4 regions of the Halobacillus naozhouensis genome follow, and region 2 is predicted to be linked to each of the others. Evidence: riboswitches for the same ligand, from Rfam matches in the RefSeq annotation. Region 2 holds a riboswitch; each other region holds the start of a gene.
What was found. A riboswitch is a leader RNA that binds a small molecule or an ion and turns the genes downstream of it on or off. The one in region 2 is predicted to bind S-adenosylmethionine.
Positions count from the first base shown of each region.

Region 1: it holds a riboswitch for S-adenosylmethionine, as region 2 does, so the genes downstream of both, P9989_RS01855 (PLP-dependent aspartate aminotransferase family protein) here and msrA (peptide-methionine (S)-S-oxide reductase MsrA) in region 2, are expected to answer to the same signal.
Region 3: it holds a riboswitch for S-adenosylmethionine, as region 2 does, so the genes downstream of both, P9989_RS17240 (sodium:solute symporter family protein) here and msrA (peptide-methionine (S)-S-oxide reductase MsrA) in region 2, are expected to answer to the same signal.
Region 4: it holds a riboswitch for S-adenosylmethionine, as region 2 does, so the genes downstream of both, P9989_RS05765 (sulfite oxidase-like oxidoreductase) here and msrA (peptide-methionine (S)-S-oxide reductase MsrA) in region 2, are expected to answer to the same signal.

Region 1 covers NZ_CP121671.1:324,792-330,011, forward strand. Annotated here, with positions in the region: gene P9989_RS01850 (trans-sulfuration enzyme family protein) at 1-1,040, shown strand, start outside; SAM riboswitch class I at 1,115-1,224, shown strand; gene P9989_RS01855 (PLP-dependent aspartate aminotransferase family protein) at 1,356-3,143, shown strand; gene P9989_RS01860 (aliphatic sulfonate ABC transporter substrate-binding protein) at 3,162-4,145, shown strand; gene P9989_RS01865 (ABC transporter permease) at 4,170-5,003, shown strand; gene P9989_RS01870 (ABC transporter ATP-binding protein) at 5,019-5,220, shown strand, end outside.
Region 2 covers NZ_CP121671.1:989,313-994,532, forward strand. Annotated here, with positions in the region: gene P9989_RS05100 (chromate transporter) at 1-512, shown strand, start outside; gene P9989_RS05105 (AIM24 family protein) at 637-1,332, shown strand; SAM riboswitch class I at 1,486-1,608, shown strand; gene msrA (peptide-methionine (S)-S-oxide reductase MsrA) at 1,731-2,204, shown strand; gene eutH (ethanolamine utilization protein EutH) at 2,373-3,533, shown strand; gene P9989_RS05120 (hypothetical protein) at 3,468-3,710, opposite strand; gene P9989_RS05125 (DMT family transporter) at 3,937-4,851, shown strand; gene P9989_RS05130 (ribonuclease H-like YkuK family protein) at 4,979-5,220, opposite strand, start outside.
Region 3 covers NZ_CP121671.1:3,341,079-3,346,298, reverse strand. Annotated here, with positions in the region: gene P9989_RS17245 (pyruvate, water dikinase regulatory protein) at 1-712, opposite strand, end outside; SAM riboswitch class I at 1,106-1,221, shown strand; gene P9989_RS17240 (sodium:solute symporter family protein) at 1,537-3,096, shown strand; gene P9989_RS17235 (carboxymuconolactone decarboxylase family protein) at 3,255-3,914, shown strand; gene P9989_RS17230 (hypothetical protein) at 4,130-4,885, shown strand; gene P9989_RS21720 (DUF4181 domain-containing protein) at 4,937-5,220, shown strand, end outside.
Region 4 covers NZ_CP121671.1:1,113,976-1,119,195, reverse strand. Annotated here, with positions in the region: gene P9989_RS05775 (sodium:solute symporter family protein) at 1-354, opposite strand, end outside; gene P9989_RS05770 (acetyl-CoA C-acyltransferase) at 467-1,636, opposite strand; gene P9989_RS05765 (sulfite oxidase-like oxidoreductase) at 1,649-2,314, opposite strand; SAM riboswitch class I at 2,384-2,484, opposite strand; gene argH (argininosuccinate lyase) at 2,573-3,946, opposite strand; gene P9989_RS05755 (argininosuccinate synthase) at 3,939-5,177, opposite strand.

The DNA of each region.
Region 1 (5,220 bases), 660 kb from region 2:
TTAAAGACCTGGATCATTTAGAAAGTTACTATGAAGGAGAGACGGCTTTTTCTTATTCGCGAGAGAACAATCCTAACACAGAAGAATTAGGACAGGCAGTGGCAAATCTCGAAGGAACGGAGGCAGGCGTTGCCGCATCTTCCGGTACCTCTGCCATTTTAGCTGGAATTCTTGCTGTTGTTCAGGCGGGGGATCATATTGTAGCTGCTGAAGATCTTTATGGAGGAACCTATAACTTGATTACTAAAGAGCTAACCAGCTTTGGTATTGAGGTTACAGTCGTATCTTTTGCTGATCAAAAGGCAGTTGAGCAGGCTATTCAGGAAAATACGAAACTACTCTACACTGAATCAGTATCTAATCCATTTTTAAGAGTAGAAGACCTGGGGGGACTTGTAAAGATTGCCCGCAAACACGGCTTATTCACAATGGTCGATAACACATTTGCAACGCCGTATTTACTTCAGCCTTGCAAGCAGGGAATCGACATAGTTGTTCATAGTGCTACGAAATACATTGGCGGCCATAGTGATGTTACGTCAGGGGTAGTAGCTGGCAGCAAGGAAATTATGGAGCAGGCGAAGCGTAAAGTGATTTCTCTTGGGGCAAATTTAAGTCCTTATGAAGCCTGGCTGACCCAAAGAGGGGCAAAGACACTAGCTCTGAGGATGAAACAGCAGTCAGCCAATGCAATGGAAGTGGCTGAATCCCTACAGCAGGAGGAACTCGTGGAACGCGTTTATTACCCTGAGCATGTCTCTGAAAATGGACATGGAGCGATTGTTACGATCGAACTTAGCAGGGAAATAGATATTGAAAAGTTCTTTCGGTCTTTAGGGTGGATCCAATTAACCCCAACCCTTGGAGGAGTGGAAACAACGGTTTCGTATCCCATCAAAACTTCCCATCGAACACTGACAGATGAGGAGAGGAACAAGATCGGCGTCAATGATTACGTTGTGAGATTGTCGATCGGGATAGAAGATCCAGCAGATATGGTGTCTCAATTTAAAGAATCGATTACTGGTTCTGTAAAATAATATTCAAAAATGATTGACTTTTCTAATTGTTGTACTTTATAATTCATAAACATAGCCAAATTAAATAGTAAGTACTCTTATCAAGAGCGGCAGAGGGAATAGGCCCTGTGAAGCCCGGCAACCTTCAAACATCGGTTTGAAAAGGTGCCAAATCCTACAGATTTTCGAATCTGAGAGATAAGAGGAGGACCCGTTTATTCAAACCCCTCTTCTTATCGAAGAGGGGTTTTTTCGTATAGAAAATGTCCTGTTCCGAGCCTTCCTGAAGCCCTCTTGTCATTAAAATTCAACCCATTATTTGAGGAGGATGTAAACATGACAAACTCATTTGAAAGTTACGATCTAAGTACAATTTCCCTGCACGGTGGTCAATCTCCGGACCCTACGACTGGATCAAGAGCCGTTCCTATTTACCAAACAACTTCTTATGTATTCCACGATACAGATCATGCACAGAGCTTATTTGCTCTTGATGAACCAGGAAATATTTATTCAAGAATTGGTAATCCGACGGTAGATGTTTTTGAAAAACGGATGGCGCTACTTGAAAATGGGGTTGCTTCGGTAGCTACAGCTTCAGGGATGTCAGCGATTGCACTATCCATCTTAAACTTGGCTGGCTCAGGTGATGAAATTGTTGCAGCTTCGAATTTATATGGAGGCACCTATAATTTATTCGCTAATACTTTGCCGCGATATGGGATTAAAGTTAATTTTGTTGACCCTGAGGATCCTGAGAACTTCCGCAAAGCGTTAACAGACAAAACGAAGGCTGTATTCGCCGAGACCATTGGAAATCCAAGCTTGCATGTTTTAGATTTCGAAAAAGTTTCTGCGATCGTCCATGACCATGGCGTGCCGCTTATTGTTGACAACACATTTGCTACACCTTATTCCTGTAAACCGATTGACTTTGGAGCTGATATCGTTGTTCATTCGGCTACGAAGTGGATTGGAGGACATGGAACTGCCATCGGTGGAGTGGTAGTTGATGGGGGAAGATTTGATTGGGCGAACGGCAAATTCCCTGTTTTCACCGAGCCGGATGAGAGTTATAACGGCATCCGTTATGCTTCAGATTTTGGGACATTAGCCTTCGTAACTAAATTACGTGTTCAGTTGTTAAGAGATCTGGGTGCCTGCCTGAGCCCGCAAAATGCTTTCCTATTATTACAAGGACTCGAAACGTTGCCTTTACGAATTGAACGTCATAACGATAATGCGATAGAGCTGGCAGAGTATCTCAAAGGCCACCCTGATGTTGAATGGGTTTCCTATCCGGGATTAAAAGAACACCCTGCTCATTCATTAGCGGATAAGTATTTAGAAGGCGGTTATGGTTCCATTGTCAATTTTGGCATCAAAGGAGGCCGTGAAGCTGGTCGACAAGTCATTAACAACATTGCTCTATGGTCACATGTAGCCAACGTAGGGGATGCGAAGTCGTTAATCATTCACCCTGCATCGACTACCCACCAGCAGCTATCTGTCGAAGATCTCGCTGCAAGTGGTGTTTCCGAAGAGTTGATTCGCTTATCTGTCGGTTTAGAGTCAGTGAAGGACCTTGTAAATGACCTGGATCGTGCAATTGCCACGGCAACGGGTAAAGAAACGAGTTCAGCGATTACCGAGAATGATGAAGGAGTAATTAAGTGGGCCCTCCAGTCTGCCCAAATTACTGAAGACCAGGATGGAGAACAAGTAACCCGTACGAAGCGGCTGGCGGTTGTCGGCTTAAGCGGCAAGCCTTCTCGTCCAAGTCATCGGTTAGCACGTAAGATGCAGCGTCTCGGTTATCAAATTGTGCCGGTCAATCCGAGAGAGGATGAGGTGTTAGGGGAAAAATCATACCCAGACATCAGCTCAATTCCTTTCAAAGTCGACGTGGTTCAAATCTTCCGCAGTCCTGAGGCAGCGGTTGAAATTGCTAAGGAAGCAGCAACAGTTCAGCCTGGAGTGTTCTGGCTGCAAGAAGGAGTTATTGCACCAGAAGCGGCACGAATTGCCAGTGAAGCAGGTTTGCAAGTAGTGCATAACCGTTGTACTTACAAAGAAGCACAACGGCTGAGAGGAACCATCGATACGTACGCATGCGAAATTTAATTTAACGGGGGAAAATAGATGAGAACAAAATACTTATTTCTCACTCTCGCACTCCTGCTGACCATTACTTTAATTGGCTGTTCAAGTAACGCCGAAGGAGAGAGTGGAAAACCTGGTAAAGTTACGCTCGATTATGCTTATTATTCACCAACCAGTCTTGTTTTAAAAAAGAAAGGCTGGGCTGAAGAAGCATTCAAAGAGCAAGGAATCGAAGTAGAATTCGTCTTAAGTCAAGGTAGCAACAAGGCACTTGAGTTCCTGAATTCGAGCAGTGTGGATTTCAGTTCTTCAGCGGGGGCAGCAGCGCTGATGGCAAAGGCGAATGGCTCACCAGTTGAGTCCGTGTATTTGTATTCAAAGCCTGAATGGACAGCGCTTGTCACGAATGCAGATTCCGATATTTCTTCTGTTAAGGATTTAAAAGGGAAGAAAGTTGCGGCTACGTTAGGAACGGATCCCTATATTTTCCTCGTTCGAGCCTTAAAAGAACACGGAATGTCTCCAGATGACATTGAACTTGTGAACTTGCAGCATGCCGATGGCGCAGCTGCACTGACAGCGGGCAATGTAGATGCATGGGCAGGACTTGATCCACACATGGCAAGACTTGAGCTCGAATCTGATGCGAAATTATTTTACCGTAAGCCGACCTTTAACACATATGGATCATTAAATGTACGGTCTGATTACGCCGAAAAGCATCCTGAAATTGTAAAAACAGTGATTGAGGTTTATGAAAAAGCAAGGAAATGGACTATTGAGCATCCTGAAGAAGCGGCGCAAATATTAGCCGAAGAAGCCAATATTGATTTGGCTGTGGCTAAAAAAGAAATGGAGCGAAACGACTTTTCCGCCCCTATCCCAGGGCAAGCTTTAAAAGAAACAGTTAAGGGCGCTGGTGAAGTGTTGAAAGATGTAGAAATTATTGATCAAAGTGTGAATATAGAAGAACTAACGAATGAACTTGTTAATCCGAGCTTCGCAAAGGAAGTTATCGAGTAATGGAATATAGGGAGGAGTGAAGAAATGTCAAGTCAATCAGAAACAGCCGTTAGGCCTTCAGTCGAAAGTCATGAGAAAACAAATTTTAATCCGTTCACATCCAATCTGTTTATAGGAAGTCTCCTCCCTATTGTTCTCATTATTGTTTGGGAGATTGCTTCAAGAAGTGGTTGGGTAGCTCCTTATTTGCTTCCTGCGCCCTCTGTGGTTTTAGAGGAGATAGTTGGTATGGCACAAGAAGGTGAACTATGGGGACACATATCGATTACGTTATACCGTGTATTTGCAGGATTTCTACTAGGAATGGCTGCAGCTACTATTTTAGGTGCTGCTACTGGTTATATTAGCATCGTCGAAAAGGTTCTTGATCCAATGCTGCAGGCCCTGAGAGCAATTCCATCATTAGCATGGGTGCCGCTGTTTGTTTTATGGATCGGTATCGGCGAAGCCTCTAAAATTACATTGGTAGCTGTAGGCGTATTCTTTCCAATTTATTTGAATTTGACTTCTGGTATACAAGGTGTGGACCGTAAGTTGATCGAAGTAGGGCGTATGTACCACTTCTCGAGTCTGCAGCAAATCCGTAAAATCATATTCCCTGCTGCACTGCCTTCCTTTTTAGTAGGGGTGCGAAGCGGGCTCAGCCTTGGCTGGATGTTTGTCGTCGCAGCTGAACTTCTGGGCGCAAGTCAAGGATTGGGGTATTTGATGGTATTCGGGCAAAATACTTCTTCTCCCGAGCTGGTAATCGGTAGTATCGTGTTGTTTGCGATATTTGGAAAAATAACCGATGAGATTTTGAAACGGATTCAGACGCGGACGCTGCGCTGGCAAGATAGTATTGAAAATTCTGTTTAGATGGGGGGAGAAATCATGCTGGCAGTTGATCAAGTCACACGTGTTTTTCAAAATGGTAAGGCGGGCTTCAAGAACGTTAATATTCGATTAACCAAAGGAGAGGTTGTCGGTGTCCTCGGTACAAGCGGGTGTGGAAAAAGTACCTTATTGCGAGTGCTTTCCGGGCTGGACGTCAATTATCAAGGGCAGATTGATACAAACGTTAGTGACCCAGAGC
Region 2 (5,220 bases):
TCATAGCGTTTTTTATTCCAGGAGTTGTAGGGTATGGGGGCGGTCCTGCTTCGATTCCTTTAGTAGAGAACGAAGTCGTAGAACGTTTTAATTGGATGACAGTCAACGATTTTAGCGAAATGCTGGCGATGGCGAACGCTTTGCCTGGCCCAATTGCAACGAAAATGGCAGGATTTATCGGATATCAGCAAGCTGGAATCCTCGGTTCGTTTGTAGGGGTGTTTGCAACGGTGGCCCCCTCATTAATCTTAATGATCGGGCTGCTCAGTCTATTGTATAAATTTAAAGACTCTCCCCGGGTTAAAACGATGACCGCCCTGATTCGGCCGACCATTGCCATTCTGCTTGGCGTGATGGCTTTTCAATTCTTCCGTAATTCCTATTTTTCAGCGGGAGCGATGCAAACCGTTATCCTGATTGTCGTTAGCTTCTTTTTATTGGAAAAAATAAAAGTCCATCCTGCTTTTGTTATTTTAGGGTCGTTAGTTTATGGAGCAATTTTTCTAGGGTGATGAATCCAGGCCATTTTTTAATGGTGTTGTTTTAATATCAGCAATAGCTTCTGCCTGCGAGAGTTGAAACTTTTCCGCTCTTGATTCGTATCTAATAGAAGTACGAAAGAGGAGGATCATGCATATGAGCAATTATTCACTTGATCAATTCGTTCAGCAAACGAAGCAGGATGAGGCAGAGAATGATTATTTTGAGTTAGAAACACAACGGATTCTGGAAGTAAATTTAACGGATGAAGTATGGGCGAAGTCTGGTTCCATGATTTCCTATAATGGCTCTATAAAGTTTGAACGAGAAGGAATTCTTGAGCATGGAGTTGGCAAGATGTTTAAGAAGGCTTTTTCTGGTGAAGGAAGTTCACTTATGAAGGCACAGGGGAGGGGGCGTCTATACTTAGCTGATCAGGGGAAAAAGATTACGATTTTTGACCTTGATCATGAGTCTATTACTGTGAATGGGAATGACCTCCTTGCTTTTGAACCAAACCTCGAGTGGGATGTTAAGTTGATGAAGAAAGTAGCAGGAATGATGTCAGGTGGTTTGTTTAATATTACAATGGAGGGGAGCGGGAGAGTGGCGATCACCTCACACTATGAGCCGCTGACGTTACTGGTCCGTCCTGGAGAATCTGTCATCACTGATCCCAATGCTACGGTAGCCTGGTCAGGACACCTGCAACCAGAGTTCCGCACAGACATCAGTTTTAAGACATTTCTTGGACGGGGGAGCGGCGAGTCCATTCAAATGGAATTTAAAGGGGAAGGGTTTGTGATCGTCCAGCCTTTTGAAGAAGTCTATACAACTGGAAGCAGCTCTTAACTGAAACGGTATTTTTATAAAATTAAACCTGTTAGTCATTTTTCATTGGGCTGCAGCATATTTTAAAAAACATGAAAAAAGTTAAGTCTTCACTCTTTACTTCATTGGAAAATCATTGTATTATGAAAGATATCAAAAAATAATAACGGAAACTTCTTATCCAGAGAGGCGGAGGGACTGGCCCTTTGATGCCCGGCAACCATCGAATCAATCCAAATAGGATTGACGAGAACGGTGCCAATTCCTGTAGGATGGTAACATTCTAAGAGATGAGAGGATCGTACGGAATATTACGACCCCTTTTCTTATACTGGATAAGAAAAGGGGTTTTTTGGTTTATAAACCGTCATACTCTCTTTATAAAGAAGTTCCGAATTAACAGAAAGGGAAGATGAGTTATGGCTACAGCTATTTTTGGTGCAGGATGCTTCTGGGGAGTAGAACCCTTCTTTGAACGATTTGATGGAGTGATCGCAACACGAGTGGGATACACGGGAGGAAATGCCGAGCATCCAACTTATGAACAAGTAAAAACGGGCACGACTGGTCATGCAGAAGCTGTGAAAATAGAGTATGATGCAAGCGTGCTGACGTATGAAGAGCTGGTCAATATCTTCTTCGAAGCACATGACCCAACGACGATTAATCAACAGGGGATTGACGTTGGTCATCAGTATCGCTCAGCTATTTTTTACAGCAGCGACCATGAAAAAACAATTGCCAATGAGAAAATTCAGCAATGGAATGAAAAAGGGATTTTCAAACGGCCGATTGTAACAGAAGTAACCAAAGCGACCGTATTCTATGAGGCAGAAGAACATCATCAAAAATATTCACAAAAAAATGGATCAGCTGCTTGCAGCATTGGTTAATAATAGTGCAAGAGGAAAGAGCCTTTCTTTTATAAGGAAGGTTCTTTTTTTGTAGCCTTAGAACATACTTCCAGTGATCTGCAAAATATGAAAGAATAGAGTGGGAATAGAAGGAAGTCTTTTTAATTCTTCGTTCATTGTTTTGCCAGGAAAGGAGGATGGGCATTCGTGTGGTTTAATGATGGGCTGCTCCTGATCATGACCATTTTTATGGTAATTGGAGCAGTAGATTACTATATTTTACATAACCGATGGGGTCTCGGACAAAGGTTCTATGATGCCTTTATGATGATGGGACCGCTGGCACTTGCGATGGTGGGTATCATTTCTTTATCGCCTGTTCTTTCGGCATGGCTGGCTCCTATCATTACACCAGTCTATCAATGGTTAGGGGTCGATCCTTCGATGTTTGCGTCAACGATTTTGGCAATTGATATGGGGGCCTACCAGCTTGCTGAATCTCTTGCGGAAAGTGATGATGCCGCGGTCTTTTCCTGGGCTTTTCTTGGAACCATGATGGGTCCTACGCTGGTTTTTACGATTCCAATTGCTTTAACGATGATCAGTAAACAGGATTATCCTTATTTTGCAAAAGGGATATTAATTGGCTTGATTACGATTCCTATCGGCTGTCTCGCTGGAGGGGCGGTGGCAGGCTATGAACTGTGGTGGATGATTCGGAATCTGATTCCTACAGTCATCCTGGCAGTCTGCATTGGATTTGGTCTGTGGAAGTTTACACATGTAACGATTAAGTTGTTTGCTCAATTTGGTAAAGCCGTTGAACTGCTGATTATAAGTGGACTAGTTCTGATCATTACAGAGACATTAACAGGCATTTCTATTGTGTCAGGTATGGCACCGATAAAGGAAGGAATAGGCATTGTAGGACGGATCACAATCATGCTGGCAGGTGCTTATCCGATGGTAACTTTTATTAATCAGCGCGGCCAGCGTTTATGGGAAAAGTGGAGCCGGAAACTTGGTGTAAACTCACTTGCTATGACTGGTTTTATTGCGTCTCTCGCTCATCATATTCCCATGCTTGCAACAATGAAGGAGATGGACACTAGGGGAAAAGTAATGAACGCAGCGTTTGCCGTCAGCGGGGCGTTTGTGCTTGGGGGCCATTTAGGATTCGTCGCCAGTGTCAATAAAGAGATGATTTTCTCTGTCGTCATTGGGAAGTTAGTGGCTGGTGTCCTGGCGGGCTGGATTGCTTTGCTGACAACCAGCCCTGCCGAAGAGACGAATGAGACCTTTTTAGAAAATGAAAATGGCTGTAAGAATGATTGCTATCAAAAAGGTGACCCCATAAATGATTGCTAAAAGGCGAAAGCTCGTTTTCTTTCCATGGTCCTGGAGACTTGCTGCTTCTTCAGCTGAAGAATACCCTTCTGACTCGTACTTGGCAATCGTCTGGTTGACGTTTCTCCCAACGTAAAGCGTCCCTACAAGTGCTATAATACTAACTAAAATGATGACAGCCATTAAAATCGGAAACATGATGACCACCACTCCTTTATTATTATATTATACATATATTGTACCTTATTATCGGTCATTGTGAGCCAATCATATATATAGGTTTGGTGAACTTTTACTGAGCAATTTAGTTCCAAGCGTGACGGAGCAGAGGTATAATTTAGTAGCTTGCCATTTTGAACGATAAAGCACCCTTTTTATAATAGATAACGGTGTGATTTTTTCTGCTGAGAAGGGCGGGGATAACGTGAGGTTATATAGTGCTTTAATTGGTCTAAGTTTAATTTGGGGAATGTCCTTTGTTTTTATAAAATGGCTGCTTGAACCTGCAGGTCCATGGGGAACAGTGTTTCTGAGGTGTTTTGCAGCTGTGGTCATTTTGCTTCCTTTTCTATGGATGAAAAGGGATAAAATAACTAAACCAATCCCCTGGAAGCCGATGCTCATTGTCGGTGTCTTTAATGCAGGTCTCCCATGGGGACTGATTGCTTTAAGTGAAACACAGATTAATAGCAGTACAGCCGCTGTCCTAAATGCTTTAACGCCGATTTGCACCGGACTTGTTGGGTTTCTTTTTTTCTCGATTCTGTTAAAAAAACGACAATGGCTTGGAATTGGATTAGGATTTGCAGGTATCCTCGTATTAATGGAGTTTAATGTCGGGCAGTTGTTTCATGAGAGCTTCGTGGGGATAGGAACCATGGTATTAACCACGATTTCTTACGGGTTCGCCACACAATATACAAAAAAACATTTGCAATCAACTAGTGTTTTGTTGCTAACCACATGCTCACTAGCTGCAGGAGCTCTGGTAGGCTTCGTCGGTACGATATTTACAGGCACAACAGCAGGATTAAAACCAGCCTTATTAACGGACCCTCTTATCTTGTTCGCGATAGTTGGTCTCGGGTGTTTCGGATCCGGAATTGCCCACTTGATCTTTTACTACATTATTAAAAACAGCAGTGCAGAATTTGCAACCTCTGTCACATATCTTGTTCCGATTACTGCCATGATCTGGGGGTATGTGCTGCTCGATGAACCTATTACGAAAAATTTAGCAATCGGTCTGCTGATTATTTTCGCCGGTGTTTATTTGGCTACAAGAAAGCCGAAAAAGGAACGCGAGATGAGTGAACAGCGGATGACCGAGGAAGCATGAGTCACACCTATCCTCAAATAAATTATAGGTACCTGCTTGTCTATAGTGATTTCGCAGTAATCATAAGTCTCGCAGGCAGATCATTCTAACGGTAGATGTTGTACTGTGTTAACCGGAATTCTAATGGTCACTTCGTAAACTTGTTTGCATAGCTGCTAGCTACCATGGAGTCTGGTTTTATTTTCGGTTCGATTCCTAGAGATTGGATCCGTGCCATCATCTCATTGACATATACACGGGTCTTATTTCGCTCCCCGGCCCCGATGTCAATATGGCCCTCTACCATAAAACTGGCTCCTTTATAAATGTAGGGGAGTACGATCTGGATAAGGGCATCAATGTACTCTTTGGTAAAAAGGGAGGCAACTT
Region 3 (5,220 bases), 1.9 Mb from region 2:
TCTTCTCTGAATAATCCAGTTCCTCAAGGATCCGATCTAGTTTTGCATAGTTCGCCTGGGTGGTTAATCCTAAGTGTTTTAATCGTTCTTCACGAATTTCATTTAACTTATCTGGTGTGATCACTAAACCGATACAGTTGCTTTTTGGAATATCAAAAAGTTCATCAGGTGGAGGTATTTCTGGGACTAGCGGCACATTGGCCACCTTGAACTTTTTGTTGGCCAAATACATGGAGAGGGGAGTCTTTGATGTCCTGGAAACCCCAATTAATACAATGTCTGCCCGCTTAATTCCTCGGATGTCCTGCCCATCATCGTACTTTACCGCAAACTCAATGGCTTCAACTCTTCGAAAATAGTTATCATCCAACTTTCTCATTAACCCTGGCTGCCGTTCGGGCGCCGCATCAAATTTTTGCATAAATGCCTGCATAAGCGGATTCATTAAATCCACTGCAATTATTCCTTCCTCACGTGTTCTTTCGTCAAGATATTGCTTTAAAGAGGGAATGACGATCGTGTAGGCAATGATAGAATGAGTATATTTCGCGACAGCAATAACATTGTTAAGATCCTGAGTATCCTCCACATAGGAGATATGCTGGATCTCTACGTCGCTCTTATTAAATTGACTTGAAACGGCTTTTACCATCAGCTCGGCCGTTTCTCCGACGGAATCAGAAACTACATAGACAATTTCTTTATTTTTCACATCCGACCTTCCTATTCTGTTAGAGTTTAGTGTTCGCTCGATCACTTAGCCGTTCTTGGTTGCGTTGTGGTTTGCTAGTCTGCTAGATAGGCACCTTGTATGTACTCGCTAAAGTAGACAAAGGATTCTAAAACCATTAAGCAGTAATTTGCCTCGTTAAAGTATTGTGTCATACCAATATTCGAGATATCACTTAAATATGTCATACTGTTTAGTTGAATAGTATATTATCATTAAATTTGATTCGTTACAATCTTTTTTGCAGAACTATGATTCTATTCTTTTGGTTTTACCTACATATCCCTTTTGTCAGAGCAGTATGCCAAGAAAGAATTGATTAAATCGTTCATTATGATAGAATTAAGCCTAGCTCTTACTTGAATATTTTAAATTTTCTTATCAAGAGAGGTTGAGGGACTGACCCTATGAAGCCTCGGCAACCGGCAGATCCATCTACGGTGTACGGTGCCAATTTCAGAGGAAGGCGAAAGCTATTCCGAAGATGAGAATCGATTGGCAAACGGTAAAACGGTTGCATTCGACCCTTCTCTCTTCGTGAGTGAAGGGTTTTTTTATATTTAAAAGGAGGGCTGGTGAAAAGTTATTAATTGATGTTCGTATCTGAATAGGAGCGGGCAACATTCAGAGGGGAGGGATTTTCATATGGTAATAGCGATGATGACTTGGGTGGGGACGATGGTTTTTTCCTTTCTATTAGGTACATTCCTCTGTTACAAAGTCGAAAAATCAGGTGTTAAACGGTGGGGGGCCACTGGGCGATTATTCAAGTACAAATAAGGTTTTAGGAAGGAAGTTGGTTACACATGATATGGTATTTGGTTGTATTCAGTTTTTATATAATCTTTCTAATATGGGCAAATGTAAAAAGCTTGAAAACTGCAGAATCAGTCGATGATTATACGACTGGTGGACATAGAATGGGATTAATCATGGGGATTGGCACGACGGCAGCAACATGGGTCAGTGTGGCTTCGGTCGTGGGGGTCCCTGGCTATTTGTACAGTTCAGGTGTGGCAGCTGTCATAGGCTGGGTAGCGGGCTGGTGCTTTGGAGGAGCGTTAATCCCCATTGTGGCCTACAAAATAAGGCGGCCAGAAAAACCAGCCAGGACTTTTCCGGAATTTATTCGTCTTAGGTTTGAACCCTTCCAGAAAAAAAGCACGCTGCAAGCGATTGTCGGCATCTTAATGTTTATTGGTTATTTGTTGTTAGTTAATATCCAGGTGACTGGCTTTGGAATTGTGTTTTCCAGCATAACAGGCATTGATTATAAACTAGCAATCTTTGGCTTCTTAATATTTATCTTAATCACAAGTGTTGGAGGATTTTGGTCTGTTGCTGCGACAGATACTTTAAACACCGTTTTGATTGCCATCGGAGTATTACTGGCGAGCGGCGTAGTATGGTCGCTAACAGGTGGACTCGGAAATATAGTAGAAACGCTTGCGACGACTACAGCGCCTACAAATGTAGGTGGGCCGCCCCTTGATGAGGGCATTTTGCTGTCTCCTTTAGGGACATTTGGCTTTGGTACATTGTTTTCCATTTTTATCTCCAATTCATTAGGAACTCCTTCTTCACCGCACTGGGTAACACGGATGCTGGCTCCTAAAAATGTCAAAGTTGCGATATTGCAGGTCATGGGAACCATTCTAGTTCTAATTTTTATCATGGGTCCATTAATCGTCATTGGATTAGGGGCGAAAGTTCTGTTACCTAGCATACCTGCAGGGAAAACGACAGACTACATTATTCCATTAGTTATCCAGGAGTACACACCACCTATTGTCGGGGGCATTACACTGGTTGCTATTTGTGCGGCTGCCATATCTACTGCGAATTCAATGCTGCTGCACTGTGCCACTTCTCTCTATTATGATGTGTATTTGAATATATCTCCAAAAAGGATCAGTGACCGAAAATTTAAGAACTGGCTGCGAATCAGTATATTTGCTATTGCAACCGCAGCGGTAATTCTGGCTATTAATCCACCTTGGTTCTTAGCCATGGGCTTTGTCTATGTTTATGGAGGATTTGGTGCGGCGTTTTTCCTGGTTGTCTTCCTGGGACTTTACTGGAAGAGAATGAATAGGGCAGGAGCCTATGCTGGGATCATCATTGGCTCAGTTGTTTATATTGTGGCGAAGGCTATGGGTAATACGACGCCATTCGTAATAGCGGTTTCAGCATCATTAATAGGGGTGTTACTCGCCGTATATTTCACTAAAAAGGCCCCGCTTGAAGCCTATGAGCCATATTTTAAGGCAGAAGTCAGCGATTCTACTAATCAGGTGATGAAAACGATTAGAGACAATTCCCATGAAGAATCTCAAGATAAAGCTGATCATTCTGAACTAGGATAGGCATTGAAATTATAGGGTGGATATTCACTTATTGCATGCACCATAACTTCGGCTGATTCATATTGGGAAATCTAATGTCTTTAAGTTGTCACGTGAAATGGTTGATAGTATTCTTTTAATAGATTTAAATTTTTCAGAAAATTACTGGAGGGGAAATCATGACTCAAGACGTCTTGTATCAACAATCTAACTTCAATCGACTTGGAGAGTTCGAACAACTTGCCCCTGATGCTTTTCGCGCCTTTGGCAATTTTGACCAAAAGGCTTTAGCTGCTGGAAAGCTCTCGGCGAAAGTAAAGGAGTTAATAGCCGTTGCTGTTGCCCATACGACGGGGTGCCCGTACTGTATTGACCTTCATGTGAAAAATGTTAAAAAACAAGAGGCGTCAAAGGAGGAAATGGGTGAGGCCATTATGGTCGCTACCACGTTGAAGGCTGGGTCTGCGATTGCCCATGGTGTAAACGCGTTAAATGCCTATGACGAAAACGGACAAGAGGAACTTTATCGTAAAGAATACTTTAAAAGGTTGAAAGAATTCTCTGAGTTGAACGGTGATGCATTTAAGGCGTTTGTTGATTTCGACAAACAGGCGATGAAGCCGGGCTTAATTGGAGCAATGGAGAAGGAATTGATCGCACTTGCCGTTGCTCATACGACAGGCTGCCCCTATTGCATAGACATCCATACAAGGGGTTCGAAAAAACAAGGGGCTGGTAAGGAAGAAATAGCTGAAGCTATTATGGTTGCCACTGCACTTAAAGCTGGCTCTGCTCTTGCTCACGGCGTGAACGCATTAAATGCTTATGATGATGAATAGTTCTTAACAAAACTTATCCCGCTTGGTGTTCACCAGGTGGGATAGATATGTAAAAATAGTTCAAAAATCGGCGCGCTTCTTTTGTATGAGAGGGCGTCTTTTGCATGGGTTCAATTACCATTATGTGTTAAACTATATGCTGCCCATGATACATGGGGATAGGTTGAGCAATCGATTAACTCGATGCAATAACAGAAGGTTAGGAAGATGCGGTTTTGCAGGGTTCAGTAAGACAAACGATATATTACCTTTATACAAAATTAATAGGAGCTGGCTTTTCATTATCGATATTTGCTCTTTATGCATTAATGCTTGCCTCATTTGACATGTATGATTTCGTTGAAACAGCTTCCAACCCGATATTTTGGTTATTCTTTTATGGGTATGGAATTAGTTGTTCAATTCTAATTGATGGTCTGTTAAGGGTCGTCCCATCGGTAAAACGTTATAGACTCCTTCTTTATATCACAGCAGGATGTGCGATATTCTTTGTGTTATATAAGGGTTCATTGGAATACGTATTGATAGCTGGTCCGCTTGGATCGCTTGCAGCCGTATTATTTTATGTTGGTGTAAAACTTTTTGCCAAAAGACTGAAATGGGCGTGGTTATTTGCTCTTGTCATTCCAACCTGTGTGGCCATTTCATTGACCATCGATTTTACTGAAAAACAGCACTGGACAGCAGACCGAACAAAAACTAGTTTTCAAGCGTCCTTCTCCTATTTTGATGGCATGCATGAGATTCCTATTCATCTCGAAAAAGGTGAAAAGCTCTTATTCAATATTGAATCCGAAAGGGGAAGAATCGGGCACTCTGTAGAAAACGAAAGTGGTAAGAAAGTGCCCATGAAACCACGCGGAGAAAGAATGATGGTGGCAGCGGAAACTAAAGGAACCTATTATATTGTAGTGACTGGAAATGGTGTATCCTTAGGAAGATTTAAGGTGGAATGGGAGATTAACGTTTAACTTACGGGTGGTGATGGTATCAACCCCTTCTTATTACTAGTTCCGATTACGATGATCGCATATTTATGTATAAAGGAATTTTACTTGAAGAGACGATTCAAAATTAAGCATAAGGGATTATTAGATGAGGATAGGAAAAGAATATACATAGTGATTGAATCTATCATCTACATACTTATTATTTTGTGTATTTTCTCTATGGCCAATTCCGAGAGTGTAACGCCAGCCCTCATGTTCTTATTATTTTGCGCCATATTTATAGCAAGAGGTTTTGAAGAATGGAAGGAAGACAGGCAGTCCAAAGCTTATTATCACGAATGGTTATTGGCTGCAAC
Region 4 (5,220 bases), 120 kb from region 2:
CCATTCAGGTAATGTCGATACCCCTCCGAACTTTTTACCATATCGAAAGAATGTTTTAGCAAAAAACAGTAACCCTAACCATGAAACACCAAAGCACCCTAAGGTGTACCAGAGCACTGCCATACCATATTCATAAGCGAGCCCTGGAACTCCTATAAATAAGTTTGCACTTGCATAAGTTGTTGCAAAACTAGCTCCAACGATCCAGGGGCTCACTTTGCCCCGTGCTGTGGCAAAACCACTCATCGTCTTACTGTACTTCGACCCTTTCCGGCCAATCCATGTGACAAACAAAAAGTAAACGAACAACAAACCGCCTATAAGCCAAATCGTTCCCGCTGATAAGGACTCCATTTACTTCCCCCCTTTGGATGGCTTATACATCCCTTGCCATAGAGCCAATCCTGCAATCCAGAATACTGCGATTCCTATTCCATAAGTAACAAACATGGTTTATTCCTCCCTTTTATGACCACTCTTTTGGAACTTCCACGAGAATGGCAAATCCTTGCCCGCCACCTCCGCATAGTGAAGCAATTCCTCGGCCTCCTCCGCGGCGCTTTAATTCATGAACCAATGTAAGAACTAACCGAAATCCTGTACCGCCAAGTGGATGGCCGACTGCAATCGCTCCACCATTCACGTTCACTTTCTCAGGAGCTAATCCAAGCTCGTTAATACTAGCCAGGGCTACACTGGCAAAAGCTTCGTTAATCTCAAATAGATCAATCTCCTCCTTGGTTATTTGATACCGTTTGAGAAGTTTTGCAATCGCATCTGCCGGCTTCGTATGTAAGCTTGAATCAGGTCCGGCTGTTTCTGACCAGCCAATCACTCGAGCAAGTGGAGTCCGCCCGATCCTTTCCGCATAGTTTTCCGACGCAACCACACCGACACTGGCTCCGTCCGTCATTTGTGATGCGTTTCCGGCAGTAATCGTGCCGCCTTCTCTAAAAGCAGGAGGCAGCTTGCTTAATTTTTCTAACGTTGACTGTGGCCTGATGCCTTCATCAGCTGTTACTTGTTTGCTGCCGACTTGTACCGGAACAATCTCTTCATTAAACCAACCCTCTTCCTGGGCCCGGGCTGCTTTTAACTGGGAATCTAAAGCAAATTGATCTTGTTGTTCCCTGTTGATGAGAAGCTCCCCATTTTGAATATCTGTCAGTTCACCCATGGAGGAATCCGTTAGAGAGCACCACAAACCATCGTTGATCAGGGTATCTGTAAATTCAACAGGTCCTGTAGCCAGCCCGTTACGGATGGTCGCCACATGAGGAGCATTCGTCATCGAATCAAACCCACCAACAACATAAAGCTCGCCTTCCTCAAGCTTGATCCGTCTAGCCGCATCCGCCACCGAAGCAACCCCTGCCAAACATACGTTATTGATCGTAATTGCCGGTACCGACCATGGAATTCCAGCCCCTGCAGCAACAGATCTCGCAGGATTCTGCCCCTGCCCTGCCTGGATCACCTGTGCCAAAATGACTCCATTCGCATGTAAGACTTCCGGCACGCGTTCCGTCAACGCCTTAGTCGCTTGAATGCCCAGATCCCTTGCTCCTAATTTGGATAAACCACCTTTCCATTTACCAAAAGGTGTTCGAACACCATCTAAAATGACAACACTCATTCTCCAACCTCCTTAGTAATCAAAATCCTTTTCTTTCCACTTATCCTCTTCCATGACTTCACTCTCATCAGAAAAACGCTGTTCTTTAAACGGGTCTCCTTCGTCATGAAACCCATTTTGTTCCCAAAATCCAGGCGTGTCAGACATTTTAAACTCAAAGCCTCTGATCCACTTGACACTTTTCCAAAAATACAAGTGCGGAATGACGAGCCGAAATGGGTAGCCGTGCTTTTCCGTCAGCGGCTTACCATTATAGGAATGAGCAAGTATCGCATCCTCCGCTAACAAATCTTGGAGAGTGAGATTGGCTGTATAATCATAATCTCCATGCACCATCACGTACCGAATGTCTTCAGGAATCTCTAACCCATCCAGCAAGTCTTTTACCAGAACTCCTTCAAACTCATTATCGAATTTCGACCACCTCGTCACACAGTGTATATCACAAATAACCTTTGACTGCTGCAGCTCCATTAAATCCTTGTATGAATAAACAAGCGGTTTATTACCAGCTACGGTCATTTGAAAATCCCACTTATCGAGGTCATAGGACGGTACCTCACCGACTGTTAAAATAGGAAACTTCTCTGTTAATACCTGACCAGGCGGCAGCCGTCCGCCAAACCTTTCTGTCACCTGTGGATCCTTGGATCGCTTTAACCGCTCCGCCTTATTCATCTACATCACCCGCTTTTGAATAATAAAAAGCCCCTTTCAAATGAAAGAGGCTGAAGATTCTGCTTCGACCTCTCATCTGCCGGACATCGTCCGTTGGAAGTAGCACCGTGTCGATAGACCGGTTGCCGGGCGTCAAAGGGCCAAATCCCTCAGCCTGCTCTAGATAAGAGTAGTAAACGTAATTAAGTTACTTGCCATGTTACAAATAAACCGTACTAAAGTCAATAATATTTAGAAAATTCCACGAAATGCAAGACACTATTTTACATGCTGTTTAGCTAACTCAAGCTGCTGTGCCACCTGTTCAAATCCTGTGCCGCCTTCACTATTTCGGGCAGCCACAACCTGTTCAGGCGCTAATTTTTCATAGATATCCTCTTCAAACAGCTCAGAAAACTCCTTGTACTCGTCGAGCGTCAAATCAAGCAAAAACTTCTGCTCATGAATCGCATAAAGTACAATTTTACCGATCACCTCATGCGCCTGACGGAACGGCAGACCCTTCACAGCTAAATAATCTGCAATATCGGTCGCATTTGAATAATCTTCATTGACCGCCTGACGCATATTAGTGCCCTTCACTTCCATCGATTCCATCATCGGAGCCAGCAGCGAAAGCGCCCCATCAAGCGTCTCCACCGTATCGAACATCCCTTCCTTGTCCTCCTGCATATCCTTATTGTACGCAAGCGGAAGCCCCTTCAGAAGTGTCAGCAAACCCATCAAATTGCCATAGATCCGACCCGTTTTGCCACGAAGCAGTTCCGGCACATCCGGATTCTTCTTCTGCGGCATTATGCTTGACCCCGTACAAAACGCATCATCAAGCTCAATGAAATTAAATTCCTGGCTGCTCCACAGGATCAGCTCTTCCGAAAGTCTCGATATATGTGTGATCAAAATGGAAGCAATCGACAAAAACTCCAGGATGAAATCCCGATCACTGACGGCGTCCAATGAGTTTGGATAAACGTGATCAAATCCGAGCGTCTCAGCTGTCTTCTGACGGTCGACCGGGTAAGGTGTTCCAGCAAGCGCTGCTGCACCCAGCGGCGACCAATTAATCCGCTTCACACTATCCTGAAGGCGTTCTTTATCCCGCTCAAACATCCAAAAATATGCCAGCAAATGATGAGCAAACGAGACAGGCTGGGCTCGCTGCAAGTGTGTGTATCCCGGGATGATCGTATCCACATGAGCATCCGCCTGGTGCACAAGCGCCTTCTGAACAGCTTCGACCAAATCGGTTAAATGATTAGTCTTTTCCTTTAAATATAAATGCATATCTGTCGCCACTTGATCATTTCGGCTTCTTCCGGTATGAAGTTTACCGCCCACAGGACCAATCTCCTCAATCAACAGCTTTTCGATGTTCATATGAATATCTTCCTGTTCAACGGAAAACTCAACTTCTTCATTCTCTATTTTGTTCTTGATGATGTGTAGGCCTTCTTTGATTTGGGAGGTCTCTTCTTGTGAAATAATGTGGCAGTCTCCGAGCATTTCCACATGTGCAAGACTGCCCTGAATATCATGCAAAGCCAGCTTTACATCAAAACCGATTGAAGAGGTATACTCTTCGACCAGCTTGTTCGTTGGCTTCGTAAAACGTCCGCCCCACAGTTTACTCATACATACTCACCGGCTGTTCTGGAGCCTTTTTCTCCTTACCTTTATGCACATCTGCATGAACTTTAGTCGGCAGCCCCCACAATTTAATGAAACCAACTGCGGCATCATGATCAAACGCATCATGCTTCGAATACGTGGATAGTTCATCATTATAAAGGCTAAGCGGTGATTTCTTGCCGATGACAGTATGATGTCCTTTGAACAACTTCACTTTTACAGTACCTGTTACTACCTTTTGCGTTTCCTCGACAAAAGCCTGAAGTGCTGGCTGCAACGGTGAATACCATAAGCCATCATAAATCATTTTAGCCATTTGCTGATCAACCGTTGCTTTATACTGGGATACCTCTCTTGTTAACGTGAGGAATTCGAGTTCTTTATGTGCGTTGATTAAGATCATCGCTCCAGGATTCTCATATACTTCTCTTGATTTAATCCCGACGAGGCGATTTTCGGTATGATCAATACGGCCAACCCCATGCATACCGCCTAAATCATTTAATTTTTCGATGAGGGGCACAATGTCCATTTGCTCGCCATTTAAGGCAACGGGAACTCCACTAGCAAACTCGATATCTATTACATCCGGAGTATCTGGTGTCTTTTCAACCGAATTTGTCCATGCATACGCTGCTTCAGGGGCTTCGGCCCACGGGTCCTCAAGCACTCCAGCTTCACAGGCACGTCCCCAAATATTTGCATCGATCGAAAATGGATTATCTAAATTAACAGGGACCGGAATCCCTTTTTCTTCTGCGTACTTAATTTGTTCATCGCGTGTCATCCCCCACTCTCTGACAGGTGCGATAATTTCAAGAGACGGGTTCAGTGCCTGAATAGAGACTTCAAATCTCACCTGGTCATTTCCTTTTCCTGTACAGCCATGGGCGACCGCCACAGCCCCTTCCTGTTCTGCCACTTCTACTAATAGCTTGGAAATCAATGGACGAGACAAGGCTGAAGACAAAGGATATTTCCCTTCGTACAGCGCATTTGCTTTCAGGGCTGGCATCAGGTAGCCCTCAGCAAGGAGTTCCTTCGCATCTACCATGATCGCCTTGATAGCCCCAACATCCAGCGCCTTCTGGCGAATCGTTTCAAGATCCTTTCCTTCGCCAACATCCAAGCCCAGCGCAATTACATCATACCCGTATTTTTCCTGAATCCATTTTACCGAAATCGATGTATCCAGTCCTCCTGAATAGGCCAATACTACTTTAGGTTTTGTCATTGTAAATGCCTCCTTGTAAAATTCCATTAAAAAAATCCGCCTC